Regions from separate parts of the Sinorhizobium alkalisoli genome, predicted to be linked through region 2. Evidence: predicted binding sites of a transcription regulator. Region 2 holds the regulator's gene; the other holds the start of a gene.
The links. Region 2 encodes PhoB, which activates phosphate uptake and scavenging genes when phosphate is short. Its sites were predicted from a motif close to TGTCATNNANCTGTCAT; they were not measured.
Positions count from the first base shown of each region.

Region 1 (7,496 bases), 590 kb from region 2:
GTGGTCCATGGCTGCACTTTCGACCGCCGGAATCCTTCCACTGGTCTTCGTGGGCGTCCTGCTCGAGAAACATATCATTGCAGGCATGACCGCCGGAGCGGTGAAGTAGATCCGGCGGGTATCGAACATGCGCAGAATGCCCACAGTCAAGGATGTCGCCGAGCAGGCGGGCGTCTCGGTCGGGACCGTCTCCCGCGTGCTCGCCGGGGAAGCGGCGGTAAAGCCTGCCCTGCGCGAGAAGGTGACCGATGCGATCGCGGCACTCGGCTACCGACCGAACGTCACCGCGAGGGCGCTGCGCACCAGCAAGACCGATGTGATCGGCCTGATCGTTCCGGATATCACCAATCCATTTTTCGCGCAGATGGCCGCGAGCATCGAAAGCGCCGCCATGCAGCGCAAGCATACGGTCATGCTGGCGAGTTCGCACAACGACCCCGAGGCCGAACGCCACCACATATCGGCATTTCTGGATCGTTCCGTGTGCGGCATCATCGTGGCTGCTTCCAGCCAAGGCCCGCATCTGCCCGGGGACCTGCCGATCCCGATCATCTCGCTGGACCGGCGTTTCGCCGACTTCCCCTTGGTGTCGACCAACCACGCCCAGGCGGCGTCCTTGATGGCGGATCACCTTTACGGGCTCGGGCATCGCCGGATCGCCTATATTGCTGGGCCGCCCGATACGGAGGTCGGGCGGCTGAGACAGCAAGGCTTCGTCGATCGGCTCCGCCGTCTCGGCGAAACCGGCGAGGCAGTCGATCTGACGATCTACCCGGGGAAATTCGACTACGAATCCGGCGAGATGATCGCCCGCGAAGTCCTGTCCCTGGCGCCCGACAAGCGTCCGACGGCCATTGCCGCGGCGAGCGATCAACAGGCAATCGGTGCGTTGCGAGCGGCAAGCGACCTGAAGATCGATGTTCCGCGCGAGCTGTCGATTGCCGGCTTCGACGATATTTCGCTCGCCAAACTCGTCGTTCCCCGGCTGACCACGGTGTGTCAGCCGGTGGAAAAGCTGGCAATGCGCGCCGTGGCGCTTCTTTTCGGCGGATCTTTCACCGCCAAGGACGAGATGATCGACGGTTCACTGATCGCGCGTGGCTCCACGGCGCCGCGATGCGATTGAAACCGGATAGGAACACGGCCGGTGACCGGCCGCCAACGGGGAGAAACAAATGAGCGGACGCAGCGGAATTGTCATTCTCGGGATCTTCGCCGCCGATACTGCCTATACCGCCAAGCGGATGCCCCATATCGCTGAGACGCTGCTCGGTTCGGATTTCAAGCTCGGCCCGGGCGGCAAGGGGTCAAACCAGGCGATTGCCGCGGCCAAGGCCGGCGGCAAGGTGACTTTCATTTCCCGTATCGGCAACGACCCCTTCGGCGACATGGCGCTTTCGGCCTATGCCGCGGCCGGCGTCAAAGCCAATGTGATGAAGATGGAAGGCGTCTCGACCGGTGCCGCATTCATCTTCGTCAACGAGGACAATGGCGACAATGCGATCATCGTCGCTCCAGGCGCGGCCGGACTGATCGGCGTCGAGGACGTGGACGCCAACAGGGCGGAGATCGAAAACGCCGCCATATTCATGACCCAACTGGAACAGCCGCTGGAGGCGGCGGTCCACGCACTCTCCATTGCGAAGCGCGCCGGCGTGACGACGGTCTTCAACCCGGCGCCCGCCCAAACCATTCCGGACGAGATCTACACATTGTGCGACTATGTCGTGCCCAACGAGGTGGAGGTCGCCCATCTCGTCGGCCATGCCGTCGAGACCGACGAACAGGCACGCGCTGCGGCCGAGCTTCTGCTCCGCAAAGGAGCGGGCTGCGCCATTATCACGCTCGGCCCCCGCGGCGCACTCTACCACAGCACCCAACAGAGCGTCCTGGTTCCGGCCTTTTCAGCTGGCAAGGTCGTCGATACCACCGGCGCCGGCGATGCTTTTCTCGGAGGCTTCGCCGCGTCGCTGTCGGAAGGGAACACTCCAGTCGAGGCGGTTCGATTTGGCTGCGCCACGGCTGCGATTGCAGTGACCCGCTCCGGAACGGCTCCCGCCATGCCCTTGCGCGCCGAAATCGACGAGCTTCTGAATTCCAGCCGCACGCGATTCTAAGAAGTTAGCGCGCATGCGGGCGGAAACCCGCGCACACTATTCCTCATGCCGCGCTAAATTTCGTCGAGCACCATGGCGAGCACGCCGCGCAGCCGCTGCTGGCGCTCCCGCGCCAGGCGCCGGCCGGCGGCCGTCTGGAAGCCGTCAGCGAGGCGAAACAGCTTCGTTTCGAAGTGATCGATGGCGAAGGCCTTGTCGTCGAGCGGCCGGTCCTCGGCGAGCGGATCGAGCGGATCGTAAAGACCGCTGCCCATGCGCCCGGCGATGTAGAAGCAGCGGGCGGCGCCGATCATGCCGATGGCGTCGAGCCGGTCGGCGTCCTGGAGGATCTTCGCCTCGAGCGTTTCCGGCGGAATGTTGGCGGAAAAGCTGTGCGTCAAAATTGCGTGGGCGACGGGCGAGATTTCCGCCGTACGCCAGCCGAGCCCGTCGAGGACCTGCCATGCCTTTTCTGCGGCAAGCCGCGAGGCCTCGGCACGCTGCGGCGAATTCTTCTCGACGGCCACGCAATCATGCAGCAGCACCGCGGCTGCGAGTTGGCGCGCCTTGCCGCCCTCCTCCGCGCGGATGCGCACGGCGTTCCTCCAGACCCGGATGAGATGTGCGGCATCGTGCGAGCCATCATCACCGGAAAAGGCATGCGGCAGGAGCTCATCCGCAAGCTCTTCAAATGGCGAAAAGGCGGCAGCAAGCGTGGCAGGACGGCTCATGCGCGGTGCGCCCCCTCGCCGGCCGTGCTCGCCGCAGCCCCGGATGCAACATCGAGGCCGCGGCTCGATAGGATCCGCTGATAGAAGAGCCCGATGCCGATCAGCACGCCGCCAAGACCGATGAAGGAGAGCGCCCTGAGGAAGCCCTCGAGGTTCGACATGTCGATCAGGAAGACCTTCAGAACCGCTATGAAGACGAGCACGGCCGAGGCGACACGGATGCTTTTCGCGTTGAAGCGCGAGCCGGCCATGAGCAGGAAAACCCCGAGCGCCAGCCAGACGACCGAATAGGTATAGGTTTCACCCGGAAGGAAGCCCTTCCAGTCGGCAACACTCTGGCCCTGCCAGAAGCGGCGCACGCTCAGGCTCGCCCACGCGAAGGCAAGGACGGCGCCGCTGCCGGCGAGCGCCATCACATAGGGCAAGGGGCGCCTGCCGCGAGCGTACCAGGCAAGCAAGGCATAGCCGAATGCCGGCAGCAGATAACCGATAAACAAGAGATCGAAGAAGGGAAGGGACCCTAGCAGCTCGCCGCTGAAAAAGGGGTTCAGTCCGACGAGGTGCGCGGCGAGGACCGACAGCATCGATAGAGTTCCAAGGGCCATGCTGCCGTAGCGGAAGACCGGGCTCGGCGACCTGCCGTCGAGAGTCATCAGGATGCCGGAGGCGCCGATGGCGAGCAGCGTATAGATCGATTGCTCGCCGAGCGTCGGAACGGAACTGTCGAGCACGCCGCCATTCATCGCATGGCGCACAAGGATCGCAACCGTCAGGAGCGCGAAGAGGCACGCGAGTGCCTGCAGGAGGTTCACCACGCGCCTGTCTCGCGCGTTCCGCAGGAAATAGGCGCAGGCGACAAGCAGCAGCGCCGGGATGCCGTAGCCCGGCAGAAGCGCGTTGAAGACGGGTGTGGTGCCGAGGCTGCCCGGGCCGACGATCGTCGGCTCCCAGGCAATGCGCCCGAGCACGACCACGGCTGAAGCCGCGGTTACCCAGGGCAGGATCGGCCGGTTGCGAAACCGGGTCGCGAAGCTGTATCCCGCCCCGAGAAGCGCAATGGCAAGCGTCGTGACGAGACCGTCCGTCCAGGCATGGAGATCGATGACGAACAGGCCGAAGGATCCGAGGACCAGGAGCGCGGCATCGGCATCGATGCCTTCGCCCGGTTCCGTACCGCGCCGATAAAGCCATTCGGCGAGCGCCAGGAGAAACAGGCCCCCGGCGAAAGCGGCAAGCCCATGCGGCAAGTCGAAGGCGAATGTGCCCGTCATCAGAAAGGACATGCCGACAAGGGCATTCGGCACGCCTGCGGCAAGGCAGGCCCAAAGAATGGCGAAATGCCGCTCCACCCGGAGCCTCCCGGCTAGAACCGCGGCCGCAAGCAACGGGAACAAAGCTGCCAGGGTCATCGCCGTCAGCATCGCAACGCGGCTCGGGATGACGATCTCCGGTGAGGGTGCCAACGGATCGAAATAGGCGAGCACGCCGCTGAACGCGGTCAGGCTCCAGGTGCCGGCGATCGCTGCGAAGGCGGCAAGCAACGCCGCGTAAACCGCCGTCGCCCGCAAGGCGCCCACCGCGGCAAGAGCCGCCGTCACGATCACGAATTCGGCAACCGGGATACGCAGGGCCTCGAGCGCCGGGCTGATGAACAGGAGCGCCAGGACTGCGGCGGCGATCGCTGCGGAGACAGTGATGGCCGCCTTTGGCGGTGCAAACAGCCGCTCCCAAGGGCCCGTGACTGCGTCCGCCGTATCGAAAGGCTCGCGCGGCAGATTGCCGGGCCAGACGAGCCCGATGCCAGCGATCATCACCAGAAGGGCGAAAGCGACCGGCGGAGCCTCGAAGGGCGCTTCGAGCGTGACATAGGCAAGCCCCCAGAGGCCAAGGCCCGCATTGGCGAGCGTCGGTACGACCGTCCATTGCTTGAGGCGCGAGGCGAGAAACGTCGCGAGCCAGGCGGTCGAGAGGAAACCGAACAGAACCCAGGGCCGCGGCTCGCCGCTCGAGACGAACAGGGGCGTGAGCAGCGATGCGAGCAGCCCAAGCCCGGCAAGTGCCTGTCCATGCAGCAGCGACAGGCCCACCGTGGCGAGCGAAATCAGCGCCAGCAGCAGGAAGGCCGTGGCCGTGCCGATATATGCGTAGATGCCATGAGCCGCATAGACGACGCCGAACAGCGTCACAGCACCGGCAGCCGTCAGCACGCCGGGGATCATGGCGTTGCGGAAGCGATCGGCGATCGCCGGCACCGCTTGGCGCCGAATAACCTCGCCCGCGAAGCCAAGAAGGAGACCGAAGGCGGCGGAAAGCGTCAGGCGGACGGCCGGGCTCAACAGTCCCGCTTCGATAGAATATTGCACGAGGAAGTAACCGCCCAGCGCCAGTGCGAGACCGCCGACCCAGACCGGCCACCGCCCGCCGATCCGGCTTTCGAGGCTCTCGACCGGCGCTGCTGCAATCGGCGCAGCCGCAGCGGCAGCCGGATCGCTGGTGGGGCTGCCCAGGCTCCCTTCGTCAGCCGCGGCGTCGCTGAAGATTCGCGCCCCCTCTCGCGCCTGCGACCACGGTCCGGCGGGGGGCGCTTCCTCCGGTTCGGTCTCATCCGCAGCCTCCAATGGCCTTTCTGCCTCGGACGGCAGATCCGTCGCCTGCCGTTTCGCGAGTCGGGCAATCTCCGCCTTCAGGTCCGTGATTTCCGCATCGAATCGCTTCGCGGCACCACGGCCACCGAGGAAGGCGGCAAGCGCCAGAATAAAGGCAACAATGGCAATGAGTTCGAGCATGGATCACCGACACCACAAGAGCTTGCGAAGGATTCGCACAGCTTGGCGTGGAATGCCATAGGCGGAGCATAGATTGAGCCATAGGCGATACGCAATCATCGGTTCATTTCGCAAGCGCTGGCCTCCTGGCGCATTGCTGATGCAGGGAGGCGCTGCAATCTCTTCATTGAACTGTCGCATAACTGTCATGAGCTAGCTGGTAGAGCGATGTCGACGCCGCATCACGCTGGCGGTTCTATCGTCTCAACGGGGAGAGTAAGCATGGACAAGTATCTCGGCTCGGCGGAAGAAATCGAAATCAAGACTCTGACGGAACGAAGAGAGGAGCTGGAAGACATCGGCCAGAACTGTTCCGCCAACCCCACCATGGGCGACATCATAAACCGCCGCTTCTCGCGCCGGTCCTTCATCGGCGGTTCGCTTGCGGTCGCCGCCATTTCCACGACAGTCAGCCCGCTCGCCCTGCTGACTGCCGATGACGCCAGGGCCAAGGAGATGTCGCAGTTCGACTTCAAGGAGATCGAAGCCGGCGTCGACGAAACTCACCACGTCGCCGAAGGCTACGATGCCGATATCCTTTTGCGCTGGGGCGACAAGATCTTCGCCGACAGCCCCGACTTCGATCCGCTCAAGCAGACGGCAGAGGCTCAGAGCCGGCAGTTCGGTTACAACAACGACTATGTCGGTTTCATCCCGCTCGATGGCAGTCCCGACCACGGCCTTCTGGTCGTCAACCACGAATACACCAATGCCGAAATCATGTTCCCGAACTTCGCCCGCGTCGAAAAGGTGACGGAGGACGGCAAGGAACAGGATAAAGTCGTTCTCGGCGACTACACCAAGGAACTGGTCGACATCGAGATGGCGGCCCATGGCGGAACCGTCATCGAGATTCGCAAGGTCGACGGCAAGTGGCAGCCGGTTCTCGACGGCAAGTTCAACCGCCGCATCACCGCCAACACCGAAATGCAGCTTTCCGGTCCGGCGGCCGGCCATGAGCGGTTGAAGACCTCGGCCGACGCGACCGGCACTACGGTCTTCGGCACGATCAACAACTGCGCCGGCGGCGTCACCGCCTGGGGCACCTATCTGATGGCCGAGGAAAACTTCAACGGCTATTTCGGCGGCGACCTCGCCGAAGATCATCCGGAATTCAAGGTGCTGAAGCGTCTCGGCGCGCCGGGTGGGCAATATGAATGGTCGAAATTCTACGATCGCTTCGATGTCACGAAGGAGCCGAACGAGGCCAACCGCTTCGGCTGGATCGTCGAGGTCGATCCGTTCGACCCCAATTCCGTGCCGAAGAAGCGCACCGCCGTCGGACGCTTCAAGCACGAGGGCTGTGAATCCATCGTCAACAAAGACGGCCGCGTCGTGCTCTATAGCGGCGACGACGAGCGGTACGACTATGTCTACAAGTTCGTGACGAATGGCACCTACAAGCCCGACGACCGCGCGGCGAACATGGATCTTCTCGACGACGGCACACTCTACGTGGCGAAGTTCGACGAGGACGGCACAGTCACCTGGATGCCGCTCATCCACGGCGAGGGCCCGCTGACGGCCGAGAACGGCTTCGCCTCGCAGGCCGATGTGCTGATCAACACCCGGCTTGCCGCCGATGCGCTCGGCGCCACCAAGATGGACCGCCCGGAAGATGTCCAGCCCAACCCGAAGACGGGCAAGGTCTACGTCATGCTGACCAACAACACCAAGCGGAAAGAGGACGAGATCGACGCCGCCAACCCCCGCGCCAAGAACGCCTTCGGCCACATCGTCGAGATCACCGAAACGGACGGTGATTTCGCCTCGACCAAGTCGCGTTGGGACATCCTCTTGAAATGCGGCGATCCAAGCGTTGCCGAGGTCGGTGCGTCCTTCTC
Region 1 covers NZ_CP034909.1:715,466-722,961, reverse strand. Annotated here, with positions in the region: gene EKH55_RS03480 (carbohydrate ABC transporter permease) at 1-109, shown strand, start outside; gene EKH55_RS03475 (LacI family DNA-binding transcriptional regulator) at 128-1,126, shown strand; gene rbsK (ribokinase) at 1,176-2,117, shown strand; gene EKH55_RS03465 (HD domain-containing protein) at 2,171-2,827, opposite strand; gene EKH55_RS03460 (DUF2339 domain-containing protein) at 2,824-5,613, opposite strand; gene EKH55_RS03455 (PhoX family protein) at 5,875-7,496, shown strand, end outside.
Region 1: the regulator PhoB is predicted to act here: its motif matches at 5,786-5,802, upstream of EKH55_RS03455 (PhoX family protein).

Region 2 (7,496 bases):
TCTCGGCTGCCGCAAGCGCCTCCTCGTCAAAGCGCGCATAGGCACGCACCCGGTCGGGCGTCGAAAAATCGGCAACGACGAGGTCGACCGGGCCATCGCTCTGCGTCTGCACGACGAGCTTGCCTTCGAATTTCAGCGAGGTGCCGAGCAAAACCGTCAGCACCACCGTCTCCGCGAGCAGCCGGGCAACCGGAAGCGGATAGTTGTGCCGCTCGAGGATCGCGTCGAGCATCGGACCAAGCTGAACGGCGCGGCCGCGGACGTCGAGATCCTCGACATGAAAGGGCACGACATGATCGTCACCGGCGAAATCGAACTCGCCCAGCCCCGGTGCTATCTCCGTCATCGCTTGCTCCTTGTCTCGCAGGCGCTGGTCGCCGGGCATCGAATGCCCTCGTGCAACCTGCCCGTTATCCCATTTGATCCCGTTGTGAACGGATTTGTCCAGAATTCACGGCCCGCCGACGGCGCCACTGCAGAAGCAGCCTCGCTCGTCCGGACGCTGGTTTTATGGGCGGCACTCGCAGCACTCATGCCGGAGCCACCCTCCATTTCGCCTAGATTGTGTCGATCCGGGCCGGATTCAAGCCTCCGCCGACCGCTTCACTTCGACCAGCGAAGGCCCCTTCAAACGACGCCGAGACACCAGGCGAGGATCGACTTTTGCGCGTGAAGCCGGTTTTCCGCCTCGTCGAAGACAACCGATTGCGGCCCGTCGATCACCTCATCCGTGACCTCCTCGCCGCGATGCGCCGGCAGACAATGCATGAACAAGGCATCGGGTGCCGCGTGCTTCATCAAAGCCTCGTTGACCTGATAGGGCTGGAAAACGTTGTGGCCGCGGGCGCGGTGCTCCTGGTTCATCGAGATCCACGTGTCGGTGACGACGCAGTCGGCGCCGGCGACGGCCTGCTCCGGTTCATGACACAGCAGAATCTCTCCGCCGTTGTTCCGAGCCCAGTTGAGGAACTTGTCCTGCGGCTCGGAGCCGAACGGGACCGCCATGTTCATCCGATAGCCGAAGCGCGCCGATCCCTCGATCAGAGAGTGCAACACGTTATTGCCGTCGCCCGTCCAAGCGATCGTTTTCGCCCCGACAGGCCCGCGGTGTTCCTCGAAGGTCATGATGTCCGCCATGATCTGGCAGGGATGCGTGTCGTCCGTAAGGCCATTGATGACCGGCACGGTCGCGTGCTCGGCCAATTCAAGGAGCCGGCGGTGGTCAGTGGTGCGAATCATGATCGCGTCGACGTAGCGCGAGAGGACCTTCGCCGTGTCGCCGATGGTTTCGGCCCGACCGAGCTGCATTTCGGTGCCAGAAAGAAACAGCGTCTCGCCACCGAGCTGCCGCATCCCGACATCGAAGGAGACGCGCGTACGGGTGGACGGTTTCTCGAAAATCATCGCCAGCATCTTGCCGGCAAGCGGCTTGTCGGCCGTTCCGGCCTTTGTCGCCGACTTGCGCATCCGGGCGTCGTCGATGATCGTCCTGAGGTCGACGGACGTCATGGCCGAAAGATCGAGAAAATGTCTGGTGGCGGTCATATTGCTGTATTTCCTGTGATAGTTCCGTGGATCTTAGGGCATCGGCACCGCGGAGGCGCCTCGCCGCAGTTAGGCGGCAGCTGTGCCGCCCGCGGCCCTCACAGCCTCTGCGGCGCGCTCGAGCCGCGCGAGCCCTTCCCTCGCTTCAGCCGCGGTGACGATCAGCGGCGGCAGGAGGCGCAGCACGTTCTCGCCTGCCGGAACAACGAGCAGCTTTTCGGCCCGGATCGCTTTCAAAAGGTCGGGTGAGGGCACTTTCGCCTTGATGCCAAGCATCAGCCCGTCGCCGCGGAGCTCTTCGATAATATCGGGGAAACGGTCCTTGAGCGAAGCGAGCCCCTGGCGGAACACGAGCGCGACGTCACGCACATTGTCAAGGAACCCCTCGGCGAGGACGACGTCGAGGACCGCATTACCGACGGCCATTGCCAGTGGATTGCCGCCGTAGGTCGAGCCGTGCGTCCCGGCCACCATGCCTGCGGCGGCCGCCTCCGTCGCCAGGCACGCGCCGAGCGGAAAACCACCGCCAATGCCCTTGGCGACGGCCATGATGTCGGGCCGGATACCTGCCCACTCGTGGGCAAAGAGCCTGCCGGTGCGGCCCACGCCGCACTGTACTTCATCAAGGATCAGCAGCAGCCCGAATTCATCGCAGAGCGCGCGCAATTCCTGCAGGAACTCCTTCGGGGCCAGGCGCACCCCACCCTCACCCTGGATCGGTTCGATCAGGATAGCCGCGGTCTCGTCGTTGATCGCGCTCTTTACGGCGGCGATATCGCCGAACGGCACCTGATAGAAACCGGGCGCCTTGGGTCCGAAGCCTTCAATGTATTTCTGCTGCCCCCCGGCGGCGATCGTGGCGATGGTACGGCCGTGGAATGCGCCTTCGAAGGTGATGACGTGGAACCGCTCCGGATGGCCCTTGGCAAAGTGATAGCGGCGCGCCGTCTTGATCGCGCATTCCAGCGCCTCGGCGCCCGAATTGGTGAAAAACACCCGGTCGGCAAAGGTGACCGCCGTCAAGCGCCGCGCAAGGCTCTCCTGCCCGGGAACATCATAGAGATTGGAGACGTGCCAGAGTTTCTCCGCCTGCGCCTTCAGCGCATCGATCAGATGCGGATGGGCATGCCCGAGCGAGTTCACGGCGACGCCGGCGGCGAAGTCGAGATAGCGGGTACCGTCTTCCGCGATCAGCCAGACGCCCTCGCCCCGCTCGAAACGCAACGGCGCACGCAAATAGGTATCATAGAGCGGCGGCGTTGCGGCCATCCGGGCTTCTCCTTCCTCAGCATCGCAGGCGGACCGTTCGATATCCGGCCCGAAAAAATCAAAATGCCGCCTTTCGGCGGCCGGAGGCACTATTCCCATTTCGCAGCGCAATGTCAAGAAAACCAAGGGCTGCGGCCACCTTGCGAACTCGGATTCCGCGTCGCAAAAAAATCGCGTCGCGGGGCTTGCAAAAATGCAACTATGAGCCAGCAAGTTGGGGAAAACCGCGAAATCGATTCGGCGCGATTCCGGCGACTCTTGCCACAGAGTCACCCTGCCGGTAGGTTAAGATTTAATTACTAGACGCATGCGGCGGACCTAGTCACCAAAATAGTTATCGCGTTGTGACTCCAGGGGTTTTCTGGAGGACGGTGATGGATTCTGCCCATCCCAGCGCCGAGAACGGGGAGTGCAGATATGAACTGGACTGACGAGCGGGTGGAGAAACTGAAGAAGCTGTGGTCCGAGGGCCTGAGCGCCAGCCAGATCGCGGCTCAACTGGGCGGCGTCAGTCGCAATGCCGTCATCGGCAAGGTACACCGGTTGAGCCTGCCGGGCCGCGCAAAGGCGGGCGGGACCACGACCCCCGCGCGCCCCAAGCGAGCGACCTCGGCGCCGCGTGCACCGAATTACGCCGCTCGGGCCGTCACCCGCACCGTCGCCCGCCCTGCCGGTGCGACCGTCCTCAAGGAAGAGGTGGCGGTCGACCTAGTCGCCGAACAGGAATTCGCACCCGATGCCAACATCGTCCTGCCGATGTCGCGCCGCCTGGAGCTGACGCAGCTCACCGAACGGACTTGCAAGTGGCCGATCGGCGATCCGCTAAAGGAGGAGTTTCACTTCTGCGGCAACGACTCGCCGGAATCCTCGCCCTATTGCAACTATCATGCGCGGCTTGCCTACCAGCCTTCGGCGGAACGCCGGCGCATCCGCTGACGTTCGATCTCGATCGCGCAACAACGCAAAAGGGCCCATGGGCCCTTTTTTGTTGGAAACAGCATTGATTTTCGAACTTACCCCTCGAGCGAGTAGCCGGCGCCGCGCACCGTCCTGATCACGTCGGGCATGTTGGAGAGGTTCAGCGCCTTGCGCAGGCGGCCGACATGGACATCGACCGTGCGTTCGTCCACGTAGATGTCGTGGCCCCAGACACCGTCAAGCAGTTGCGAGCGGGAAAAGACGCGTCCCGGCGAAGACATCAGAAACTCCAGCAGCCGGAACTCCGTCGGCCCGAGCCGAACCTCACGGCTGCGGCGATGGACGCGATGCGTCTCGCGGTCGAGTTCGATGTCGCCGCAGCGGAGCACCGTCGACAGGACCTCCGGTTTGGCGCGCCTCAACATCGCCTTGACCCGCGCCATCAGTTCCGGAGTCGAAAACGGCTTGACGACATAGTCGTCGGCGCCGGTCGCGAGCCCTCGCACGCGCTCGCTTTCCTCGCCGCGCGCCGTCAGCATGATGATCGGCAACCGCTCCGTTTCCGGTCTTTGTCGAAGTCTGCGGCAAAGCTCGATGCCGGAAACGCCGGGCAACATCCAGTCGAGGATCAAGAGGTCGGGCAGACGTTCCTGCAGGCGGATTTCAGCCTCGTCGCCGCGAAGAATAGTATCGACCTCGAAGCCCTCGGCTTCGAGGTTGTAGCGCAGCAGCACGCTCAGCGCCTCCTCGTCTTCGACAACAGCTATCTTCGGCAACATCTAAGCTACAACTCCTTGCCTCGGTCCATCAGTTGGAAGGCGCCCCTCTCCCCTTTCGGTGTCAGTCCGTCACCGACCCCATCGTTGCTGTCGTATCATCCTTCGGCCGCTCGCCTTCCGGCTGGGCGCCTGTCGCCATGTAATAGATCGTCTCGGCGATGTTGGTCGCATGGTCGCCGATCCGCTCGATGTTTTTGGCGCAGAAAAGAAGATGCGTGCAGGGTGTTATGTTGCGCGGATCCTCCATCATGTAGGTGAGCAATTCGCGGAAGAGCGACGTGTAGATCGCGTCGATCTCCTCGTCGCGCTGGCGAATGCTGTTGGCCTTCTCCGGCGAGCGCGAGGCAAAGACGTCAAGCACTTCCTTGAGCTGGACCAAAGCGAGTTCGGCCAAATGCTCGAGGCCGCGCGCGAGCTTGCGCGGGATTCCAGAGCCGGCAACCGCAATCACGCGTTTCGCGGTGTTCTTGCCGAGGTCGCCGACGCGCTCCAGGTCGGCCGCTATACGGATCGATCCCATGATTTCGCGCAGGTCCGATGCCATGGGCTGGCGCTTGGCGATGGTGACGATCGCCTTCTCGCCGATCTGGCGTTCGGCCTCGTCGAGGAGGGCGTCGTCCGAGATGACTTTCTGGGCGAGCGCCAGGTCGGAATTGACCAGGGCCCGGACGGAGTCGGCCACCATTTGCTCGGCGAGCCCTCCCATCTCGGAGATGCGGCGCGTGAGATACTTCAACTCGTCGTCGAAGGCGGACATTATGTGTGGATGGGTCATCTTATATTCCTCGGGACGCGCTCGATTGATCGTCGGTGGAGTCGGGTTCGCTAGCCGAACCGGCCCATGATGTAGTCCTGCGTGCGCTGGTCGTCCGGATTGGTGAAGATCTTATCCGTATCGTCCACTTCGACCAGGTTGCCGAGGTGGAACATCGCCGTGCGCTGCGACACGCGGGCTGCCTGCTGCATCGAATGGGTTACGATAACGATGGTGAAGTTCTCGCGAAGCTCGTGGATCAGTTCCTCGACCTTGGCGGTCGCGATCGGGTCGAGCGCCGAGCAAGGCTCGTCCATGAGGATGACTTCCGGGCTGACGGCAACGGCCCGGGCGATGCAGAGGCGCTGCTGCTGGCCGCCGGAGAGGCCGGTGCCCGGCGCATCCAGGCGATCCTTCACTTCGTTCCAGAGGCCGGCCTTTTGAAGGGCGGATGCGACGATGTCGTCGAGTTCGGATTTTCTCGAAGCGAGGCCATGGATGCGCGGACCGTAGGCGACGTTTTCATAGATCGACTTCGGGAACGGGTTCGGCTTCTGGAACACCATGCCGACCTTGGCACGCAGTTGCACCGGATCCACCTTCGGATCGTAGATATCTTCCCCGTCGATTGCGATATGGCCTTCGACCCGGCAACTGCTGATCGTGTCATTCATACGATTGATACAGCGCAGGAACGTCGACTTGCCGCAACCGGACGGGCCGATGAAGGCGGTTACGGAGCGGGGATGGATCTCGATGGCGACATCCTTGATGGCGTGTTTGTCGCCATAATAGACCTGCACACCGCGGGCGGAAACTTTCGATTGGTTCATGGCGGCGGCCTTCATCGTCATCGTCGTTGTCGTAGCGGACATATTGTTCATCATTGCGCTCCTTTTCTACCAACGGCGCTCGAAGCGGCGGCGAAGAATGATTGCAATCAAATTCATTGCGACCAGGAATACCAGCAGCACGATGATTGCACCCGAAGCACGCTCCACGAAGGCGGGGTCACCGCGCTGTGTCCAGTTATAAACCTGAACCGGCAAGGCGGAAGCCGGGTCAAAAAAGCCTTCCGGCGGTCCAGCGGGATATTCGCGAACGAAGGCGACCATGCCGATCAGCAGCAGCGGTGCCGTTTCGCCGAGGGCCTGGGCGAGACCGATAATGGTACCGGTCAGGATTCCCGGCATGGCGAGCGGCAGCACGTGGTGGAATATCGACTGCATCTTCGATGCGCCGACGCCGAGTGCCGCGTCGCGGATCGAGGGCGGCACGGCCTTCAGCGCGGCGCGGGTGGCGATGATGATCGTCGGCAGGGTCATCAGGGTCAAGACGAGCCCGCCAACGATCGGAGCCGATTGAGGCAGCCCCACAAAGTTGATGAACACGGCCAGACCCAGGATACCGAATACGATCGAGGGGACGGCTGCGAGGTTCGCGATATTGACCTCGATGAGGTCGGTAAAGCGGTTCTGCGGTGCAAATTCCTCGAGATAAATCGAAGCGGCCACGCCGAGTGGCAGCGACAATACCAGCACGATCAGCATCATGTAAGCCGAGCCGAGAATGGCGACGCCCAGACCGGACGCTTCCGGACGGGTGTCGGACGAGTCAGGTGCCGTGAAGAAATCCCAGTTGAATTTTGTCGTCAGAATCCCGGCTTGCCTCAACGCGTCCGCAAGCATCAGTTGCTCCGGGGAGATGTTGCGGTCGAGCTCAGCGCTCTCCATCGTCACGCGGTCCTTGTAGTACCCGTCGATACGACCAGAGGCGAGGAGGTCGAAGGAAACCGTTTCGCCGATGACCGACGGATCGGAAATCACGTAACGGCGCAGGTGGGCCGGGGCTTCCTTGGAAATCAGCTCGAACGCGCTTTTGGCGTTCAATCCCTCGATGGCAATGCCCTTTGCAGCCATGGCATCGGTCAGCGCCTTCTGTATCAGGGGCGCGTAAGAAAAAGTGGTGACCTTTGCGATAGCCTCGGGAGCGCGATTGCCCTGCTTGTCCAGCTTGGCCGGATCGAGGTAGACGTTCAGTGTTATGTAGGTCTGCCGGAAGGATGACAGCCCGTTGGAGAGAATGGACGTCAAAAGGCCGACCAGGGCGAGCACACTGATGGCCACAGCGATCTTGCCCATCAGGCGAAACCGGGCTTCCGCCGCATGGCGTTGGCGGGTCCGCGCATCTACGGTCAGGATAGATTTCGACGGCGAGACTGTTTCGCGATC
Region 2 covers NZ_CP034909.1:122,142-129,637, reverse strand. Annotated here, with positions in the region: gene EKH55_RS00615 (Hsp33 family molecular chaperone) at 1-346, opposite strand, end outside; gene argF (ornithine carbamoyltransferase) at 628-1,545, opposite strand; gene EKH55_RS00605 (aspartate aminotransferase family protein) at 1,615-2,814, opposite strand; gene EKH55_RS00600 (GcrA family cell cycle regulator) at 3,232-3,750, shown strand; gene phoB (phosphate regulon transcriptional regulator PhoB) at 3,828-4,511, opposite strand; gene phoU (phosphate signaling complex protein PhoU) at 4,573-5,286, opposite strand; gene pstB (phosphate ABC transporter ATP-binding protein PstB) at 5,337-6,119, opposite strand; gene pstA (phosphate ABC transporter permease PstA) at 6,165-7,496, opposite strand, start outside.